DNA from 2 places in the Dactylosporangium sp. NPDC049742 genome. Region 2 is predicted to be linked to the other one. Evidence: predicted binding sites of a transcription regulator. Region 2 holds the regulator's gene; the other holds the start of a gene.
The links. Region 2 encodes HrcA, which represses chaperone genes, less so after heat shock. Its sites were predicted from a motif close to GGTTNGCACNCTCNNNNNGAGNGTGCNAACC; they were not measured.
Positions count from the first base shown of each region.

Region 1: groES (co-chaperone GroES) is a predicted target of HrcA. The motif match lies at 1,843-1,873, and genes of this name have one in related genera.

Region 1 is NZ_JBFANF010000006.1:133,144-142,918, forward strand. It holds gene AB0J72_RS10870 (class I SAM-dependent methyltransferase) at 1-933, opposite strand, end outside; gene AB0J72_RS10875 (hypothetical protein) at 938-1,720, opposite strand; gene groES (co-chaperone GroES) at 1,952-2,266, shown strand; gene groL (chaperonin GroEL) at 2,359-4,008, shown strand; gene AB0J72_RS10890 (molybdopterin-dependent oxidoreductase) at 4,147-5,613, shown strand; partial or broken gene AB0J72_RS10895 (WhiB family transcriptional regulator) at 5,789-6,127, opposite strand; gene AB0J72_RS10900 (LuxR C-terminal-related transcriptional regulator) at 6,308-7,069, shown strand; gene AB0J72_RS10905 (DUF5319 domain-containing protein) at 7,134-7,526, opposite strand; gene guaB (IMP dehydrogenase) at 7,682-9,202, shown strand; gene AB0J72_RS10915 (GuaB3 family IMP dehydrogenase-related protein) at 9,241-9,775, shown strand, end outside.
Region 2 is NZ_JBFANF010000005.1:248,476-258,250, forward strand. It holds gene AB0J72_RS09755 (PhoH family protein) at 1-742, opposite strand, end outside; gene AB0J72_RS09760 (VOC family protein) at 991-1,761, shown strand; gene AB0J72_RS09765 (serine hydrolase domain-containing protein) at 1,820-3,169, opposite strand; gene AB0J72_RS09770 (histidine triad nucleotide-binding protein) at 3,166-3,516, opposite strand; gene AB0J72_RS09775 (SDR family oxidoreductase) at 3,559-4,296, shown strand; gene AB0J72_RS09780 (16S rRNA (uracil(1498)-N(3))-methyltransferase) at 4,304-4,999, opposite strand; gene dnaJ (molecular chaperone DnaJ) at 5,061-6,185, opposite strand; gene hrcA (heat-inducible transcriptional repressor HrcA) at 6,218-7,240, opposite strand; gene AB0J72_RS09795 (DUF4870 domain-containing protein) at 7,425-8,042, shown strand; gene hemW (radical SAM family heme chaperone HemW) at 8,112-9,308, opposite strand; gene AB0J72_RS09805 (enoyl-CoA hydratase-related protein) at 9,326-9,775, shown strand, end outside.

The DNA.
Region 1 (9,775 bases), on a different contig from region 2:
CTCGTAGCAGCGCCCGAACGGGGTCGGCACGGCGGAGGCGGTGTAGACGTAGGCGATGGTCGGGTCGGCGATGGCGCCGTCGACCGTGGCGGCGAACTCGGCGACGAGATGCGACCGCACCACCGCCCCGTCAGGGTCATACACGAAATTTCCGACCTGTCCGACAGGTGCGGTGGTCGTGCCGGAACCGGTCAGTGCGAAGACCTGTGATCCCTGGAACAGGGTCGCGCGGCGGGGAGCGGCGGCGAGGGGGCCGCACCAGGCGGCCGCCTCGACCACGTCACCGTCGACCGAGACCCATTCTCCTTCCGCGCCGGGCGGCAGCAGCGCGTGGTCGATGCCGGGTGCGAGCTTCAGCACCGTCATCGGCACCCGCGCCGCCAGGCCGATCACGAAGTCCCACGGCGGCGAGTAGGCGCGGGGGTCGAACACCCGCCGCCCGCCGGACGTGCGCCTGGCGGGGTCGCAGAACACGGCGTCCACCTCGTCGAGGGGCACCTCGGTCGCGTCGCGGGCCTCCACCAGTACACCGGCCGCCAACCCCAACGCGTGGACGTTCGCCGACGCCGTCGAGGCCGTCTCCGGCGAGGCGTCGACCGCGTGCACGCGCAGCCCGGCGCGGGCGAAGGCGATCGTGTCGGCGCCGATGCCGCAGCCGAGGTCCGCGACCCGGGTGGCGCCCGCGGCGGCGAGCCGGGCCGCCCGCCGGGCCGCGACGGGAGCCCTGGTCGCCTGCTCGAGGCCGGCGCGGGTGAAGTGCATCACCGCCGCGTCGGCGCCGAACTTCGCGACCGCCTTGCGTCGCAGCGCCACCTGGGTGAGCGCGGCGGCGGCGAGGTCGGGTGGGAAGCCGGCCGCCCGCAGCGCCGACGCGGCGGCGAGCGGGTCGCCGTCAGGGAGTGCGGCCGCGGCCTGAATCGCCTGTTCGAGCATGCGTCTATGAAATCCCTAGGATGCCCCCGGCCTTGCCGAGGCTCTTGCGAACCTTGAAGGTATAGCTGTCGCCGGCGTTCGACGAACCGTGCACGAGCCAGTAGTCGCCCTTGTCCTCCTTGGGCTGGCCCTCGGTCCAGTTCGGCGGTGCCTTCTTGCCGCCGTAGCTGCCGGCGATCGACTGGCTGGAGTAGCTGGCCATCCGGGCGGTGTTGCCGTTGTACCAGGCGTTGATGAAGTTCTGCACGTAGCTGGACGCGTCCGACGGGTACTCGGTCTTCTCGATGACGACGTCGGTGACGGCCTGCGGCTTGCCCAGATTGTGCTCGTCGATCGTGACCTGGAGCTGGTCGCCGTGGTCGTTGCGCAGGACGCACTCGGAGCCGTCCTTCTTCACGTACTTCCAGTTGTGGTCGGCGCCCTTCTCGATGTACTGGAAGTTGGACACGGCGCCGCTGCTCGCGAGCTGCTTGATCCGGTTCATGTCGTTCTTGGTCCAGGCGGACACGGCGGCCTGGCAGTAGCCCTTGGCGTCACCCGGGTACGTGGGTCCGGCGGCGCTCTTGTCCGCGGCCGGATCCTGGGTGCCGCCGGTCCCGCCGGTGCCCCCCGTGCCGCCGTTGCCGGGCGACGCCGAGGCGCCGCCGGGGCCCTCGCCGAACTCGGCCGAGTTCGAGGGGCCGTTGCTGGCCTCCGCGGCAACGTCGCCGCCGTCCTTCTTGCCGCAGGCGGCGAGGGACCCCATGGCCAGGGTCGCGACGATCAACGTGCCGAGCAGCCTCTTCATACAGGTGAGCGTAGATCGGTATGCGATGCCCGGCCGCTGTCCGTCGCCTAGCCGACGACGGGTGATTTCGTGGCGTGTTTGGCACTCTCCTTGACGGAGTGCTAGCCAGCGACATAACCTCCGATTAGCACCCTCGACATGAGAGTGCCAGCCAACCGGCTGGAGCCGGCACCCGCGACGACGGCTTCACCGGGCACTCGATAGCGTAAGAAATCGATACCCCAGGAGGGTATGCCCGTGACTACCGCGACGAAGGTTGCGATCAAGCCGCTCGAGGACCGCATCCTGGTCCAGGCCAACGAGGCTGAGACGACCACCGCCTCGGGCATCGTCATCCCGGACACCGCCAAGGAGAAGCCCCAGGAGGGCACCGTCCAGGCTGTGGGCCCCGGTCGCATCGACGACAAGGGCAACCGGGTCCCGATCGACGTCAAGGTCGGCGACACCGTCATCTACTCGAAGTACGGCGGCACCGAGGTCAAGTGGGGCGGCCAGGAGTACCTCGTGCTCTCCGCCCGTGACGTCCTCGCGGTCATCGAGAAGTGACCCAGACCAAGTAGATCAGTGGCCACCGCCCCGGACCCGTGCGCAGGAGCGCTGCGGCCGGGGCGGTGTCGCTTTGAAGGGACATCACACGCATGGCGAAGATCCTGAGCTTCTCCGACGATGCGCGGCACCTGCTGGAGCACGGCGTCAACCACCTGGCCGACACGGTCAAGGTCACGCTCGGCCCGCGCGGTCGCAACGTCGTCCTGGACAAGAAGTTCGGTGCCCCGACGATCACCAACGACGGCGTGACGATCGCGAAAGAGATCGAGCTCGCCAACCCCTATGAGAACCTCGGCGCCCAGCTGGTCAAAGAGGTCGCCACCAAGACCAACGACGTCGCCGGCGACGGCACCACCACCGCCACCGTGCTGGCCCAGGCGCTGGTCCGCGAGGGCCTGCGCAACGTGACCGCCGGCACCAACCCGGCGGGCATCAAGCGCGGCATCGACCTGGCGACGGCCGCCGTCGTCAAGGCGCTCAAGGACAAGGCGACCCCGGTCGCCAGCCACACCGAGATCGCCCAGGTCGCCACCATCTCCGCGCAGGATGCCACCATCGGCGACCTGATCGCCTCCGCGATGGAGCGCGTCGGCCGCGACGGCGTCATCACGGTCGAGGAGGGCTCGACCCTCACGACCGAGCTCGAGGTCACCGAGGGCATGCAGTTCGACAAGGGCTACATCTCCCCGCACTTCGTGACCGACGTCGAGTCGCAGGAGGCGGTGCTCGAGGACACCTACGTCCTCGTCACCACCCAGAAGATCGCCGCCATCGAGGAGCTGCTGCCGCTGCTGGAGCAGATCGTCAAGGACAACAAGCCGCTGCTGATCATCGCCGAGGACGTCGAGGGCCAGGCCCTGTCGACCCTCGTGGTCAACGCCATCCGCAAGACCTTCAAGGTCGTCGCGGTCAAGGCGCCCGGCTTCGGTGACCGGCGCAAGGCGATGCTCCAGGACATCTCGATCCTCACCGGCGCCGAGCTCGTCGCCCCCGAGCTGGGCTACAAGCTCGAGTCGGTCGGCACCGAGGTCCTCGGCAAGGCCCGGCGGATCGTCGTGGGCAAGGAGCTCACCACGATCGTCGACGGCGGCGGCGAGCAGAGCGAGGTCTCCGCGCGGGTCGAGCAGCTCCGCAAGGAGATCGAGGCCTCCGACTCCGACTGGGACAAGGAGAAGCTCAACGAGCGGGTCGCCAAGCTCGCCGGTGGGGTCGCGGTCATCAAGGCCGGCGCCGCCACCGAGGTCGAGATGAAGGAGCGCAAGCACCGCATCGAGGACGCGATCTCCGCGACCAAGGCGGCGGTCCAGGAGGGCATCGTCCCCGGCGGCGGCGCCGCCCTGGCCCAGGTGCTCCCGGTCCTCGACGGCGACCTCGGCCTGACCGGCGAGGAGAAGGTCGGCGTCTCGATCGTGCGCAAGGCGCTCGTCGAGCCGCTGCGCTGGATCGCGCAGAACGCGGGCTTCGACGGTTACGTCGTCGTCGGCAAGGTCGCCGCGCTCGACTTCGGTCACGGCCTCGACGCCGCCACCGGCGAATACGTCGACCTGGTCAAGTCCGGCATCGTCGACCCGGTGAAGGTGACCCACAGCGCGGTCTCCAACGCCGCCTCGATCGCGGGCCTGCTGCTCACGACCGAGAGCCTGGTCGTGGACAAGCCGGTCGCCCCCGAGCCCGCCGCCGCCGGTGGCGGTCACGGCCACGGGCACGGCCACGGCCACTCGCACGGCCCGGGCTTCTGAGTTCAGAGCGTCGGAAGAAGGGCCCGGTCCGGTGACCGGGCCCTTCTTCCTTATGGATCGATTACCGCCCTTGGTGGGCGGTGGTGCGCGGCGCAGACTGGAGCCGTGCTCAGCAAACGGAACGGCGCGCTCGCCGGCATGGCCGCCGCGGGGGTGGCGCTCGGCGTCGCCGAGGTCGTCTCGATCCTGACCGGCGCGACCACCTCCCCGCTCGTGTCCGTCGGCGGGGTCGTGATCGACGCGGTGCCCGCACCCGTGAAGGACTTCGCGGTCGCGGTCTTCTACACCTACGACAAGATCGCGCTGCAGGCCGGGACGCTGCTGATCCTCGCCGTCTTCGCGGCGGTCGTCGGGATCCTGGCGCTGCGCCGGATGTTGTACGGGTATGCCGGGATCGCCCTGTTCGCCGTGATCGGCGTCCTGGCGGCGATGACCCGCCACGACGCGCCCTGGTACGCGTTCGCGCCGACGGTGGCCGGGGCGCTCGCCGGCGCGGGCGTGCTGCGGTGGCTGCTGGTGCGGCCGCCGATCGAGTCGTACGAGCAGCGCCGCTTCTTCCTGCGCGCCGCCGGCGGCACGCTCGCCGCCGCGTTCGTCGCCGGCTTCACCGCCCGCTGGTGGGCGACCCGCCGCGACGTCGAGGCCGACCGCGCGGCCGTGCGCGTCCCGGTCGTGCCCGACACCGCCACGCCGCTGCCGGCGGAGGCCGACGCGAACCTGCCGGACCTGGCCCCGTTCGTGACGCCGAACAAGGACTTCTACCTCATCGACACCACCCTCGTCGTGCCGCAGGTGTCGCCGGCGGACTGGACGCTGCGCATCCACGGCCGGGTCGAGAAGCCGCTCACCCTCACCTTCGACGAGCTGCTCAAGCGGCCGATGATCGAGCGGTACGTGACGCTCGCCTGCGTCTCCAACGACGTCGGCGGCGGCCTGATCGGCAACGCGAAATGGCAGGGCGTCCGGATCGCCGACCTCCTCGACGAGGTCCGGCCGAAGGCCGGCGCCGACCAGGTGGTCAGCAGGTCCGTCGACGGATGGACCGCCGGCACCCCGACCGCGCTGCTGCGCGACGGGCGGGACGCGATGCTCGCGATCGCGATGAACGGCGAACCGCTCCCGATCGAGCACGGATTTCCCGTTCGAATGGTGGTGCCCGGCCTGTACGGATATGTATCGGCCACGAAGTGGCTGGCCGAACTGGAGCTGACGTCGTTCGCCGACTTCGACGCGTACTGGATCAATCGCGGCTGGGCCCGGGAGGGACCGATCAAGACGCAGTCGCGGATCGACACGCCCCGCGACGGCGGCCGGCCCGGCGCCGGCCAGGTCGTCATCGCCGGGGTCGCCTGGGCCCAGCACCGCGGCATCTCCAAGGTCGAGGTCCGCGTCGACGACGGCCCCTGGCAGCAGGCGAAGCTCGCCGCCGTGCCGTCGATCGACACCTGGCGGCAGTGGACGCTGCCGTGGACCGCGACGCCCGGCAAGCACCGGCTGACCGTCCGCGCCACCGACAACGGCGGCGACACCCAGACAGACGCCGTGGCGCCGCCGGACCCCGACGGCGCCACCGGATGGCACTCGGTGCAGGTCGAGGTGCGCTGACCCGCACATGTTCGCCGGCTGCGCCGGCGGCTCGTACTTGGTGACCCGCTCCCCGCAGTTACCGGGCGGCGGGGCGGGCGCGGTCGGTGCCGGCGCGGCGCCGCTGGGCCGGCACGCTGGGCGCCGGGTGGGTGCGGATCGTGCGCAGCTGGATGGGCGGCGGCGAAGGACGCAGCCCGAGCTTCGCCTCCAGGCGTGACACGTCGACCTTCTCCTGGCCCCGCACGGCGCAGTCCTCCCAGCCGACGGCCAGCAGCCGCAGGCGCTCGCCCTCGCTGAAGCCGCCCCACACGCCGTACGGCTCGCGGGTCGCCAGGGCCTGCGCGGCACACTGCGCCCGGACCGGACACGCCCGGCACACGTTCTTCGCCGCCGCCTCACGCCGGCCGCGCGACGCGCCACGCTCGCCGTCCGGGTGGAAGAACTGCGCGCTGTCCCGCCCGCGACACAGGCCGAGTCGCTGCCAGTCCCACATGTCCGCGATCGGGCCGGGCAGTCGAGTCACATTCGTCATTCGCCCCTCCTTCCTAGCTTGCGGGCCGGAATTCGCGAGTGGCACAGACCCTGTACAACGCGCGAGACCGCCGCAGGTAACGGGATGTCGTCGGTCAATTTCTCGTAGGCCAATCGCGGCGAAACCACGTCTAGATCTCGCCATTTCGTGTTTCTCTCTTTGAGAGAGAGGAGCACGACGGTGCGTACGATTTTGGTGTGTGTGCGAACACAGGTCGCGGCACAGACGGTCGCCGCAGCCGCGGCCAGGCTCGGAGTGGCACACGCGGTGCGGACCGCCGTCACGATGGTCGAGGCTTTGGCCCGCCTGAGTGAGCAGCCCGCGGACCTGGTGCTGGCCGACCCGACCCTCGCCCGGCCCGACAGCGCGGAGTTCTCCCGCCGCGTCCTGGCGGTGTCGCCGGGCTCGACGGTGGTCTTCTTCGGCACGGAGGAGCCCCGCGCGGCGGCGGCGGCGATCGCGGCCGGCGCCAGGGCGGTCATCCGGGTCGACACGGCGGACCCGGTCACGACGCTCGCGAAGGCGGTGCTGCTGGTGCTGAGCCAGGTCGGCCGCGGCAGCAACGGCGAGCCGGTCCTGCCCGCGCGGGTCGGCACGCCGGCCCAGACGCCCGGCGGGATGCTTCCGGCGGGCCGGGGGCTGCCCGGGGCGGCGAGGACGGCGGTCGGGGTGCCCAACGCGCGGATCGTGGGCGCCGGCGTGCCGCAGCAGCGCGGCGACATGCCCGGCGAGCCGCCGCGGCGGCGCGTCGAGCTCACCGAGCGCGAGCTGCAGGTGCTGCGCGGCATGGCGGACGGCAAGAGCAACGCCGAGATCGGCCGGGAGCTCTTCGTCTCCGAGGACACGGTCAAGACGCACGCTCGCCGGCTGTTCCGGAAACTGGGTGCACGCGACCGGGCACACGCCGTAGCGGCGGCCTTCCGTGCCGGGTTGGTGAGCTAGCGTCGCGTGCCATGCCGCGTCGGTACCCCGCGCGCGGCAAACCTAAACGAAGGTGCCCGCGGACTCAGCCTTCGTTGTCGTCCGTGGCACTCGCGAGTGCGTCATGGACTCCGTCAGCGTAACCCCGCGCGTACTCCCATGTGACGTAATGGTCCGGGTCCGGGTCGAAAGCGGGCTCGTGCACCCGTGGCCGGCCCGACGTGAGCAGGTGCTTCAGGTTTCCCCGCAGCAGGTCCCAGTCGAAGTAATGCGGCTCGTGGCAGTCCTCACACTCGATGACGAGCCCACGGACACCGATCGCCGTGAGCAGCGCCTGGTAGATCTCGAGGTCGGCAAGGTCCTCGAGAACGTCCTGGCGCTCGGCGGCGGTCAACGGGTCGTCGGCACCGCTGTCGTCGAGCTCGGCCGAAGGATCGGCCGGGTCACCGGCGAACGGGTCGATGGGCTCTTCGTGCACGCCTCAACGGTAGCCCTAATACCGGCATGTGTGGGGCTCGGTGTGCGGAGCGGTAGTAAGCCAGGGCACGTCCGGCTATGGCGGAGGGGGTGCGCCGTCGGGGCGGAAGTACGATGAGACGCACCCGCCGGAGACCGAGAGCTGGGATGCGCTTCATGGATTTCTCGCCGCGACCTGACGTGCTGTCACGCCCTTCCGGCAGCTCCGAGCTGCCTTTGGGCCTGACGTTCGACGACGTGCTGCTGCTGCCGGGCGAGTCCGACGTCGTGCCGAGCGCCGTCGACACGTCGAGCCACGTCACCCGCAACATCACCCTGCGCATCCCGCTGGTCTCCAGCGCGATGGACACGGTGACCGAGGCCCGGATGGCGATCGCCATGGCGCGCCAGGGCGGCATCGGCACGCTGCACCGCAACCTGTCGATCGACGACCAGGCACAGCAGGTCGACCTGGTGAAGCGGTCCGAGGCCGGGATGGTCACCAACCCGGTGACCTGCTCGCCCGACGACACCCTCGGTGAGGTCGACAAGCTCTGCGGGCGGTACCGGATCTCCGGCGTCCCGGTCGTCGACGGCGCCGGCCAGCTCGTCGGCATCGTCACCAACCGGGACATGCGCTTCGTCTCCGACCCGGCCACGCCCGTCCGCGAGATCATGACCGTCGCCCCGCTCTACACGGCTCCCGTCGGGGTCAGCAAGGACGAGGCGCTCGCGCTGCTGCGCAAGCACAAGGTCGAGAAGCTGCCCATCGTCGACAGCTCCGGCAAGCTCCGCGGCCTGATCACGGTCAAGGACTTCTCCAAGAGCGAGAAGTTCCCGCACGCCACGAAGGACGACGCCGGCCGGCTCCGCGTCGCCGCCGCCGTCGGGGTCGGCGACGACTCCTACAAGCGGGCCCGCACCCTCATCGACGCCGGCCTCGACATCGTCATGGTCGACACCGCGCACGGGCACAACCGGCAGGTCGTCGAGATGGTCGCCCGGCTGAAGAAGGAGACCGCCGTCGACGTCGTCGGCGGCAACGTCGCCACGTATGCCGGCGCGAAGGCCCTCGCCGAGGCGGGCGCCGACGCGGTCAAGGTGGGCGTCGGCCCCGGCTCCATCTGCACCACCCGCGTCGTCGCGGGCGTCGGCGTGCCGCAGATCACCGCGATCATGGAGGCCGCCCGGGCCTGCGCGCCGCTCGGCGTGCCGGTCATCGGCGACGGTGGCATGCAGTATTCCGGCGACATCGCCAAGGCGATCGTGGCCGGCGCCAGCACCGTCATGCTCGGCAGCCTCCTCGCCGGCTGCGAGGAGAGCCCCGGCGACCTGATCTTCATCAACGGCAAGCAGTTCAAGTCCTACCGGGGCATGGGCTCGCTCGGCGCGATGCAGTCCCGCGGCCAGGCCCGGTCCTACTCCAAGGACCGTTACTTCCAGGACGACGTCCTGTCCGACGACAAGCTCGTCCCCGAGGGCATCGAGGGCCAGGTACCCTACCGCGGCCCCCTCGCCGCGGTCGCCCACCAGCTCGTCGGCGGGCTGCGCTCCGGCATGGGCTTCGTCGGCGCCGCCACCGTCCCCGACATGCACGAGCGGGGCCAGCTCATCCGGATCACCGCGGCCGGGCTCAAGGAGAGCCACCCGCACGACATCCAGATGACCGTCGAGGCACCCAACTACCACTCGCGGTAGACACCCCTAGCAGGGCTTAACAATGGCAGGAGCGGCAAATGCGTGACGTGGTCGAGATCGGGCTGAGCAAGAGTGCCCGGCGTGGCTACCACCTGGACGACATCGCGATCGTCCCGACACGGCGCACCCGTGACGTCGACGACGTGTCGACCAACTGGCAGCTCGACGCGTACCCGTTCAAGATCCCGTGCGTGGCGCACCCCTCCGACGCCATCATGAGCCCGGCGACCGCCGTCGAGCTCGGCCGCCTCGGCGGGCTCGGCGTGCTCAACGTCGAGGGCCTCTGGACCCGCTACAGCGACCCGAGCAAGATCCTGGAGGAGCTGTCCGGGCTGGACGAGGACTCCCGGGCCACCAGGCGCCTCCAGGAGGTGTACGCGGAGCCCATCAAGCCCGAGCTCATCGGCGAGCGGGTCAAGGAGATCCGCGACGGCGGCGTCACGGTCGCCGTCCGCGTGTCCCCGCAGCACACCCTCGCCCTGGCGCCCGTCATCCTCGACGCCGGCGTCGACCTGCTGGTCATCCAGGGCACCCTCGTCTCCGCCGAGCACGTGTCGACGACCGACGAGCCGC
Region 2 (9,775 bases):
GGATGATGAAGGCGTCGTTCAGCGTGCGGCCGCGCATGTACGCCAGCGGCGCGACCTCGATCGTCCCGGCGGCCATCAGCTTCGGGATGGACTCCGGGTCGAGCATGTCGTGCAGCGCGTCGTACAGCGGGCGCAGGTACGGGTCGATCTTGTCGTAGAGCGTGCCGGGCAGGAAGCCCAGCCGCTCGCCGGCCTCGACCGCCGGCCGGGTCAGGATGATCCGGTTGACCTGCTTGGCCTGCAACGCCTGGACCGCCTTCGCCATGGCGAGGTAGGTCTTGCCGGTGCCGGCCGGGCCGATGCCGAACACGATCGTGTGCTGGTCGATCGAGTCGACATACCGCTTCTGCCCGAGCGTCTTCGGCCGGATGGTGCGGCCGCGCCGGGAGAGGATGTTGAGGGTCAGCACATCGGCGGGTCGCTCCGTCGTGTTCTGCTGGAGCATCCCGACGGTGCGCCGGACGGTGTCCTGGGTGAGCGTCTCCCCCTTGCGCACCAGCTCGATGAGCTCGCTGAAGATGCGCTCGGCCAGGGCGTTGTCGGCGGCCGTGCCGGTGATGGTGATCTCGTTGCCCCGCACGTGCACGTCGCTGTTGACGGCCCGCTCGACGAGCTTGAGGATCTCGTCTCCGGCGCCGAGCAACCTGACCATCGTGTGCGGGTCGGGGACCGTGATCTTGCTGATGGCCCGCACGGGCGGCTCCGACGACACAGCCGGTGCGGGGGTTGGGGTCTCGGTCATACGTCGGCCGCGTAGGGCCTCAAGCACCTGCTTCCGGGGCTCGCTCCTGCTGGGGTTGTCCAGGCTCTTCATGGTATCGGCTGACCGCCCCGGAAGCCGTTCCCATTTCTTGCCGATGCCCAGTTCATGCCTTATAGACGTTATATCCGGTTGGTTGTCGCTCGATCATGTCCTTTGCGCCGAAAGTCCGGACAGGCCCCTTCGCCCGGTGGTACTGAGGCAGAGGACCACATCGACAGGGAGGCCTGATGGTCGAGCGCAGCGGATACGTCGACGGTGAACCCTGCTGGGCCGACCTGGTCGCCCCCGACCTCGCCGCCGCCCAGCGGTTCTACTCGGCGCTGTTCGGATGGACGTTCCTGGACACCGGCGCCGACTTCGGGCACTACGTCATGTGCCTCAAGGAAGGCAAGGTCGTGGCGGGGATGAGCCCGCCGATGCCCGGCGCGGAGCAGACGCCCGCCGCCTGGAGCCTGTACCTCATGTCACACGACCTGGAGGACACCGCCCGCCGGGTCGACGCCGGCGGCGGCAAGATCATCGTCGCGCCGATGGACATCCCGGGCAACGGCCGGATGCTCTTCGCCCTCGACCCGTCCGGCGCCGCGTTCGGCGCATGGGAGCCGGGCCAGCACACCGGCTCGCAGCTGTTCGACGAGGACGGCGCGCTGTGCTGGGCGGAGGTCAACACCCGCGAACCCGACCCCGTCGACGCCTTCTACCAGGGCCTCTTCGGCTACCGGCAGACCCGGGTCGAGGCCGACGAGCAGTTCGACTACACGGCGTGGAGCCTCGGCAACGCCGACCCCGTCGCCGGGCGGCTCACGATGACCGACGCGTGGGAGGGCATCCCGCCGCACTGGATGGTCTACTTCGCCGCCGCCGACACCGACCGCGCCGCCGACCTGGTCCGGTCGGCGGGCGGCCAGGTGCAGCACGGGCCGTTCGACTCCCCGCACGGCCGCATCGCGGTCGTCGTGGACCCCAACGGCGCCGTCTTCACGATCATCTCCCGCTGACCGCGCCCGGCCGCGAGGCACGGCCGGGCACAGGGCGGCCCGTGGCGACCCGCGACGGTCAGAAGCGGTACTTGTCGAACGTCTCCTGGCCGCGCGTGAAGCGGTACGTCGCCCAGTGCAGCCGCTCGACCGTGCCGTCCTCGGCGCGGGTCAGCCGCAGCAGCTCGCCCGCCTCCCGCCCGGACACCGTGCGGAACACGTCCGGCTGGCCGTCGACCGGCGCGAAGACCGCCGGCGGCCGGTTCGCCGGCTGGTCCGCCTGCCGTGCCTGCAGGGCGCCGGAGCGCCAGCTGAAGACGTACTCGAAGCCCTCACCCCACCAGCGGCCCAGCAGCGAGCGGTACCGCTGCGGCGGCGGCTCGGCCGGCTGCCACGGCGTGATGTCGGCCGGGTCGCTCTCGACCGCCGCGGCGAGCAGCCGGTGCGTCAGGTCGATGACCTCGCCGGCGGTGCCGGACGAGCCGAGCGCCGCCGCCCCGAACGCCGCGGGGGTGCCGGCGCCGCCGACCCGGCCGTAGGCGCCGGCGAGGAACCCCGGCATCGCCCCGTCGTGCCCGACGTGCACGACCCGGTCGCCGCCGGGCTGCGGCTGCAGGATCAGACCCAGGCCGATCCCCCGCGCCCACAGCACGTCCTCGGTCACGGCCCGCGGCGCCCGCATCTCCTCGACCGTCTCCGCCGCCAGGACGCCCCCGGAAGGGTCGACCGCGCGCGGGTCGGCCAGGAACGCCGCCCACTTCGCCAGGTCCGCGGCGGTGCTCCACAGCTGCGCCGCCGGGCCGACCGCGCCGAAGTCGTCCGGGGGCTCCGGGTGCGCGTAGTCGGACCAGGCGTCGACCTGGTAGCCGACGACCGGCCGGGCCGGCGTGACGACGACGTCGTCCAGGCCGAGCGGGTCGAGGATCCGCTCCCGCAGCACCTCCTCCCAGGTGCCGCCGCGCAGCCGCCCGGCGAGGTGCCCGAGCAGCGCGATCGCGAGGTTGGAGTAGTGGAACCGGCGGCCGGCCGGCAGCACCCGCTCGGCCCGGTCGAGCTGGTCGAGCAGCGTGTCCACGTCGGGCGCCTGCATCGTGTCCCAGACGTCGCCGAACGGCTCGCGCTGCAGCCCCGACAGGTGCGACAGCATCCTGCCGACGGTCAGGTCGCCGTGCGCCTTCACCGGAAGGTGCCGGGAGATCGGGTCGTCGAGGTCGAGGAGCCCCTCGTCGCGGCACTGCATGACCAGCACCGCCGTGAACGTCTTGGTGACCGAGCCGATCCGCAGCTGGCTGCGCTCGTCGACGTCCGCGCCGACGGTGAACGTCCACAGCGGCCGGTCCGCCCGGTGGATCGCGACGCTCAGCGCCGGGACGCGGGCCTCGGCCTGGACCTGGCGGGCGAGCCGCTCGTACTTCTCGAGCGCCGTCATGCCGCCAGCATCCGGCCCAGCGGGCGGCCGCCGAGCACATGCCCGTGCACGTGGAAGACCTCCTGGCCGCTGAACCGGCCGGTGTTGAAGATGATCCGGTACCCGTCGCCGGTCAGCCCCTCCTGCTCCGCCACCGCCGCGCAGGCGGCGAGCACCTTCCCGGCGAGCGCCGGGTCGGCGGCGGCGAGCGCGGCGACGTCGGCGTGATGCGCCCTCGGGATCACCAGCACGTGCGTGGGCGCCTTCGGGTCGATGTCGCGGAACGCCAGGGTGTCGTCGGTCTCGTGGACCACGGTCGCCGGGATCTCGCCCGCGACGATGCGGCAGAACAGGCAGTCATCAGTCACAGTCGCATCGTATGTGTCCTGCGGCTCTTGTACGGTGCTGCCATGGCTGGACGCAAGGTGTTGGTGACAGGGGCATCCCGCGGCATCGGTGAGGCGGTCGCGCACGCGTTCGCCGCGGCGGGCGACACGGTCGCGGTGCACCACCGCGACTCGGCGGAACTCGCCGAGAAGGTCCGGGCGGCGCTGCCCGGCGACGGCCACGTGATCGTCTCCGGCGACCTGACCGACCCCACCGCCGTCCAGGCCTTCGTCGACGGCGCGGCGCTCTCCCTCGGCGGCCTCGACGTGGTCGTCAACAACGCGGCCGTCGCCGTCGAGCACCCGATCCTCACCGACGACTACGCCACCTGGCAGGCCGCCTGGCGGCTGACCCTGGCCGCCAACCTGGCCGGCCCCGCCAACGTCTGCTGGTGCGCCGCCCGCCACCTCGGCGAGGGCGGCCGGATCGTCAACGTCTCCTCGCGCGGCGCGTACCGCGGCGAGCCCCGCTACCCGGCGTACGGCGCCGCCAAGGCCGGCCTGAACTCGCTGACCCAGTCCCTCGCCCTGGCCCTGGCCCCTCGCGGCATCGCCGTCAACGCGGTCGCCCCGGGGTTCGTCGCCACCGACATGGGCAACGCCGTCATGGCCACCGGCGACGGCGACGCGATCCGGGCGCAGAGCCCGTTCAACCGGGTCGCCCGGCCCGAGGAGGTCGCCGAGGCGGTGCTGTTCCTCGCGGGCTCGGAATGGTCCTCGGGCGCCGTCCTCGACCTGAACGGCGCGTCCTACTTCCGCTGAGCGGTCCTCACCAGCGGCCGAGGCGGACCGACAGGGCGGCCAGGGCGGCGGCGCCCGCCGTCGACGTGCGCAGGACCTCGGGGCCCAGCCGGACCGGGACGGCGCCGGGGAACGCGGCCAGCTCCTCCGGGGCGATGCCGCCCTCGGGGCCGACGACCAGGGTGATGTCGCCGTCGAGGGGGGCGGTCGACAGCGGTACCGACGCCTCCTCGTGCAACAGCAGGACGGTGCCGTCGAGGGCGAGCTGCTTCGTGGTCCGCGCGTCGGTGACCTCGGGCAGCCAGGCGCGGCGGGACTGCTTGACCGCCTCGCGGACCGTGGACCGCCACCGTTCGAGGGGCTTGGCGTCCTTCCACCGCGCGATGCTGCGGGCGGCCTGCCACGGCACGATCCGGTCGACGCCGAGCTCCGTCATCAGCTGCACGGCCAGCTCGCCCCGCTCCCCCTTGGCGATCCCCTGCACGACGGTGATCCGCGGGTCGGGCGCGGGGACCTGCTTCAGGTCGCCGAGGTCGAGATCGAGCGCGCCCTTGTGCGCGGCCGCGACCACCGCCTGCCGCAGGCCGCCGCGGCCGTCGGACAACAGCAGCGACTCCCCCACGGAGAGCCGCTGCACATTGGCGGCGTGATGCCCTTCGGGCCCGTCGAGCCGCCAGTGGTCCCCGACAGGAAGGTCGGGGACCAGGAAGAGCGGAAGGCTCACGCCACGACACCCGGACCGAACAGCCCACACGCGTGAACGCCCTCCGCTGCGCTCCGGCCGCTCACGCGTGTCCGTTGAAGGCGTCGCGCACGCGGGAGAAGAAGCCGCCCTGCTTGGACAGCTCGGCGACCTCCTCGCCGCGGGTGCGGGCGAAGTCGCGCAGCAGCTTCTCCTGCTCCGGCTCCAGGCGCGTCGGGGTGCGCACGTCGAGGTGGACGTGCAGGTCACCGCGGCCGGTGCCGCGCAGGTGCGGGACGCCCTTGCCGCGGATGCGCAGCGTCTGGTTGGGCTGGGTGCCGGCCTTGACGTCGACCGTCTCCTCGCCGTCGAGGGTCTTGATCGTCAGCCGGGTGCCGAGGGCCGCCGCCGTCATCGGGACGGTGACCCGGCAGTGCAGGTCGTCGTCCTTGCGGGAATACACGTCGTGCGGGCGCTCGTGGATCTCGACGTAGAGGTCCCCGGGCGGGCCGCCGCCGGGACCGACCTCGCCCTGCTGGGCGAGGCGGATGCGCATGCCGTCCTCGACGCCGGACGGGATCTTCACGGTCAGCGTGCGGCGGGTGCGGACCCGACCGTCGCCGCCGCACGTCGCGCACGGGTGCGGGATGACGGTGCCGAAGCCCTGGCAGGCCGAGCACGGCCGGGCCGAGACGACCTGGCCGAGGAACGTGCGCTGCACCGACTGCACCTCGCCGCGACCGCCGCAGATCTCGCAGGTGGTCGGGTGGGTGTTGGGCGCGGTGCCGGCGCCGGTGCAGGTGCTGCACACGACGGCGGTGTCGACGGTGATCGGCGCCTCGACACCGAACGCGGTCTCGTGCAGGTCGAGGTCCAGCCGCAGGATCGCGTCGGCGCCTGGCCGGATCCGCGGGCGAGGCCCGCGGCTGGCGGTCGTGCCGAAGAACGCGTCCATGATGTCCTGGAACCCTACGAACGCCCCGCCCTGCGGGCCGGCCCCGCCGCCGCCGGGCGCGAGAGGGTCGCCGCCGAGGTCGACCATCTCCCGCTTGCGCGGGTCGGACAGCACCTCGTAGGCCGCGTTGATCTCCTTGAACTTCTCCTGTGCCACAGGATCGGGATTGACGTCCGGGTGGAACTCGCGCGCCAGCCGCCGGTAGGCGCGCTTGATCTCGTCGGCCGTGGAGTCCCGTTTGACACCGAGAATTCCGTAGTAGTCCTTCGCCACTGAGTCCTATGCCCCTGACTCGTCCATGAGGTTCAACCTTGTCCCAGCAGATCGCCGACGTAGCGTGCCACGGCACGCACCGTGGCGATGTTTCCGGGGTAGTCCATCCGCGTCGGCCCGAGCACCCCCATGCCGCCCACCACGATGGAGCCCGGCCCATAGCCGGTCGCCACGATCGATGCGCTGCGCAGGTCCTCGATCTCGTTCTCGTCGCCGATGCGGACCCGGGTCATGCTCGGCTCGACCTCGCCGAAGAGCTTGAGCAGGATGACCTCTTCCTCGAGCGCCTCGAGGATCGGCCGCAGCGAGCCCTGGAAGTCCAGCAGGCCGCCGCGGGCCAGGTTGGCGGTGCCGGCGAGCGCGATCCGCTCCTCGGTGCGCTCGACCAGGGTCTCCAGCAGGACGGTCGACAGGACGGTCATCGGCGGGCGCAGGCTCGGCCCGGACTCCTCGACGAGCGCCTGGACGAGTGGCGGGGTGTCCACGAGGCGCTTGCCGACGAGCTTCTCGTTAATTCTGCGGCGCAGCTCGGTGACGTCGTCGGCGAGGATCGGGCCGGGCAGGTCGACCATCCGCTGCTCGACCCGGCCGGTCTCGGCGATCATGACCACCATCAGCCGGGTGGTGGACAGCGGCACCAGCTCGAAGTGGCGCACGCTGGCCCGCGACAGGCTCGGATACTGCACGACGGCGACCTGCCGGGTCAGCTGCGCGAGCAGTCGCACGGTGCGGTGCACGACGTCGTCGAGGTCCACGGCGCCGATCAGGAACCGCTCGATCGCCCGGCGCTCGGCGGGGCTCAGCGGCTTGACGCGGGACAGTTTGTCGACGAAGAGCCGGTAACCGGCGTCGGTGGGCACGCGACCGGCGCTCGTGTGCGGCTGCCGGATGTAGCCCTCCTCCTCGAGGACGGCCATGTCGTTGCGGACGGTCGCCGGCGAGACGCGCAGGTTGTGCCGCTCGACGAGAGCCTTGCTCCCGACGGGCTCCTGGGTGGCGACGTAGTCCTCGACGATGGCACGCAGGACCTCGAGCTTGCGCTCGTCGAGAGCCATGCGCACCTCCTCGAGAACTGGCACTCCCACTTTGTGAGTGCCAGTCTACGTCGCCCGTGCCGCCCACGGAATGATCGTCATGTGTGCGAACCGCCGCTATTGGACTGGTCTGCGCCAAGTTTGTCCAAAAGAAGTCATGCCACGTCGCTGGCGATAGTTGATCGGTACCCCTACCGTGGCCCCCATGAGTGAACCACCTCGCCCCGGGGAGTACGGCGTGCCGCAGGACCCCAACAACCCCTATTCGATGCCGGGCGGGGCACAGTATCCGCCGCCGGGCCCGGACTACGGCCAGCAGCCGCCGGTCTCCGGTGGAGGTTACCCGCCGCCGACCAGCGGCGCGGGCTACCAGGACCCGAACGCCTACCAGCAGGGCGGTTACCAGCAGCCCGGCGGCTACCAGCAGCCCGGCGGTTACCAGCAGCCGGGTCAGTACGGATACCAGCAGCCCGGTGGATACCCCGGCGCCGGCCCGGTCGGCTACGCGAACAGCGACGAGAAGACCTGGGCCCTGATCGCGCACTTCGGTGGCATCTTCATCGGCTTCATCGCCCCGCTCATCGCGCTGCTGGCCAAGGGCAACGAGTCGCCCACGGTCAAGGCGCACGCCAACGAGGCGCTGAACTTCCACATCACGTGGGGCATCATCCTGTTCGTGGGCGCCCTGCTGTCGGTGTGCACGTTCGGTCTCACGCTCATCGTGCCGTGGATCGTCATCGTCGTGTTCGCGATCATCGCGGGCATGAAGGCCAACGGCGGCGAGCTGTACCGCTACCCGATGACGTACCGCTTCATCAAGTAAGGCATCCGATCGTTCGGGGGGCGGCCATCGAGCCGCCCCTCGCCATGTCCGGCCCCCTCTGAGGTCAGGTCAGGTCAGATCGCGGGCCACGGCGTCCGCGAGCAGGCGGCCACGCAGCGTGAGCACGGCCCGGCCCTCGGCGTACGGCCCGGCCTCCAGCAGCCCGTCGCCGAGGCAGCGGCGGGCGCCCTCCAGCGCCGGCGGCTCCAGGACGGCCAGGGGCAGGCCCGAGGCGAGCCGGATCCGCAGCAGCACGTCCTCGAAGCGCCGCTCCTCCTCGGTCAGCACCTCCCGCGCGTGCCCCGGCGACGCACCGTCGGCGAGGCGCGCGGCGTACGTGTGCGGGTGCTTCACGTTCCACCACCGCACCCCCCGCACGTGGCTGTGCGCGCCGGGCCCGAGCCCCCACCAGTCGCCGCCGCGCCAGTAGAGCTCGTTGTGCCGGCAGGGCGAGTCGCGGGACCAGTTCGACACCTCGTACCACGTCATCCCGGCCTCCGTCAGGGCCTGCTCGGCGGCGAGGTAGCGGTCGGCGGCCACGTCGTCGTCCGGGAACGGCAGCTCACCGCGGCGCATGCGGGCCGCCAGCCGGGTCCCGTCCTCGACGATCAGCGCGTACGCGCTCACGTGGTCCACGCCCGAGCCGATCACCGTGCGCAGGGACGCCGCGAAGTCCTCGGGGCGCTCGCCGGGCGTGCCATAGATCAGGTCCAGGTTGACCCGCTCGAACCCGGCCGCGTGCGCCTCCGCGACCGCCGCCGCCGGCCGCCCGGGGGTGTGCCGGCGGTCGAGGACCGCCAGGACGCCCGGCGCGACGGACTGCATGCCCAGGGAGATCCGGTTGAACCCGGCCGCGCGCAGCTGCCGCAGCCCCGCCGCGTCGACGGACTCCGGGTTGGCCTCCGTGGTGACCTCGGCGTCGCCGGCGAGGCCCCAGGTGCGGTCGATGCCGTCGAGGATGCGGGCCAGCTCCGCCGGCGGCAGCAGCGTCGGCGTGCCGCCACCGAAGAAGACGGTGTCGACCCGCGGCGGCGCGACCACCTTGGCGGCCAGGGCCAGCTCGTCGAGGACCTGCTCGGCATAGCCGGCGCTCAGGACGCCCTCGTCGGCGGTGTACGTGTTGAAGTCGCAGTACCCGCAGCGGGAGGCGCAGAACGGGACGTGGACGTAGACCCCGAACCCGGCCTCCCCCGCCGCGTCGGCGACCCCGTCGGGCAGCGCGCCGTCCCGCGGGATCGGCTCACCTTCTGGCAGTGTTCCGGGCATTTCACTAGTGTGCCCGCATGCCACTCGTACGGTCACAGACGGCGCATGGCGTGGCGACGGTCACGCTCGACAGCCCCGCCAACCGCAACGCGCTGTCGACGGCCCTGATCGAGGAGCTTCTCGCCGCGCTCGCCGCCGCCACCGCGGACGACACCGTGCGGGTCGTCGTGCTCACCCACACCGGGCCGGTCTTCTGCTCGGGCGCGGACCTGAAGGAGACCGCGGCCGCGTTCGGCTCGGGCAAGCCGCCGATCAACCGGCTCGGCGAGGTGCTGACCGCGATCTGGGAGTGCCCGAAGCCCGTCGTCGCGCGGCTCACCGGGCCCGCCCGCGCGGGTGGCCTGGGCCTCATCGCCGCCGCCGACATCGCGGTCTGCTCGCTCGAGGCGACGTTCGCGTTCTCCGAGGTGCGCATCGGCGTCATCCCGGCCGTGATCTCCGCCACGGTGCTGCCGCGGCTGTCCCCG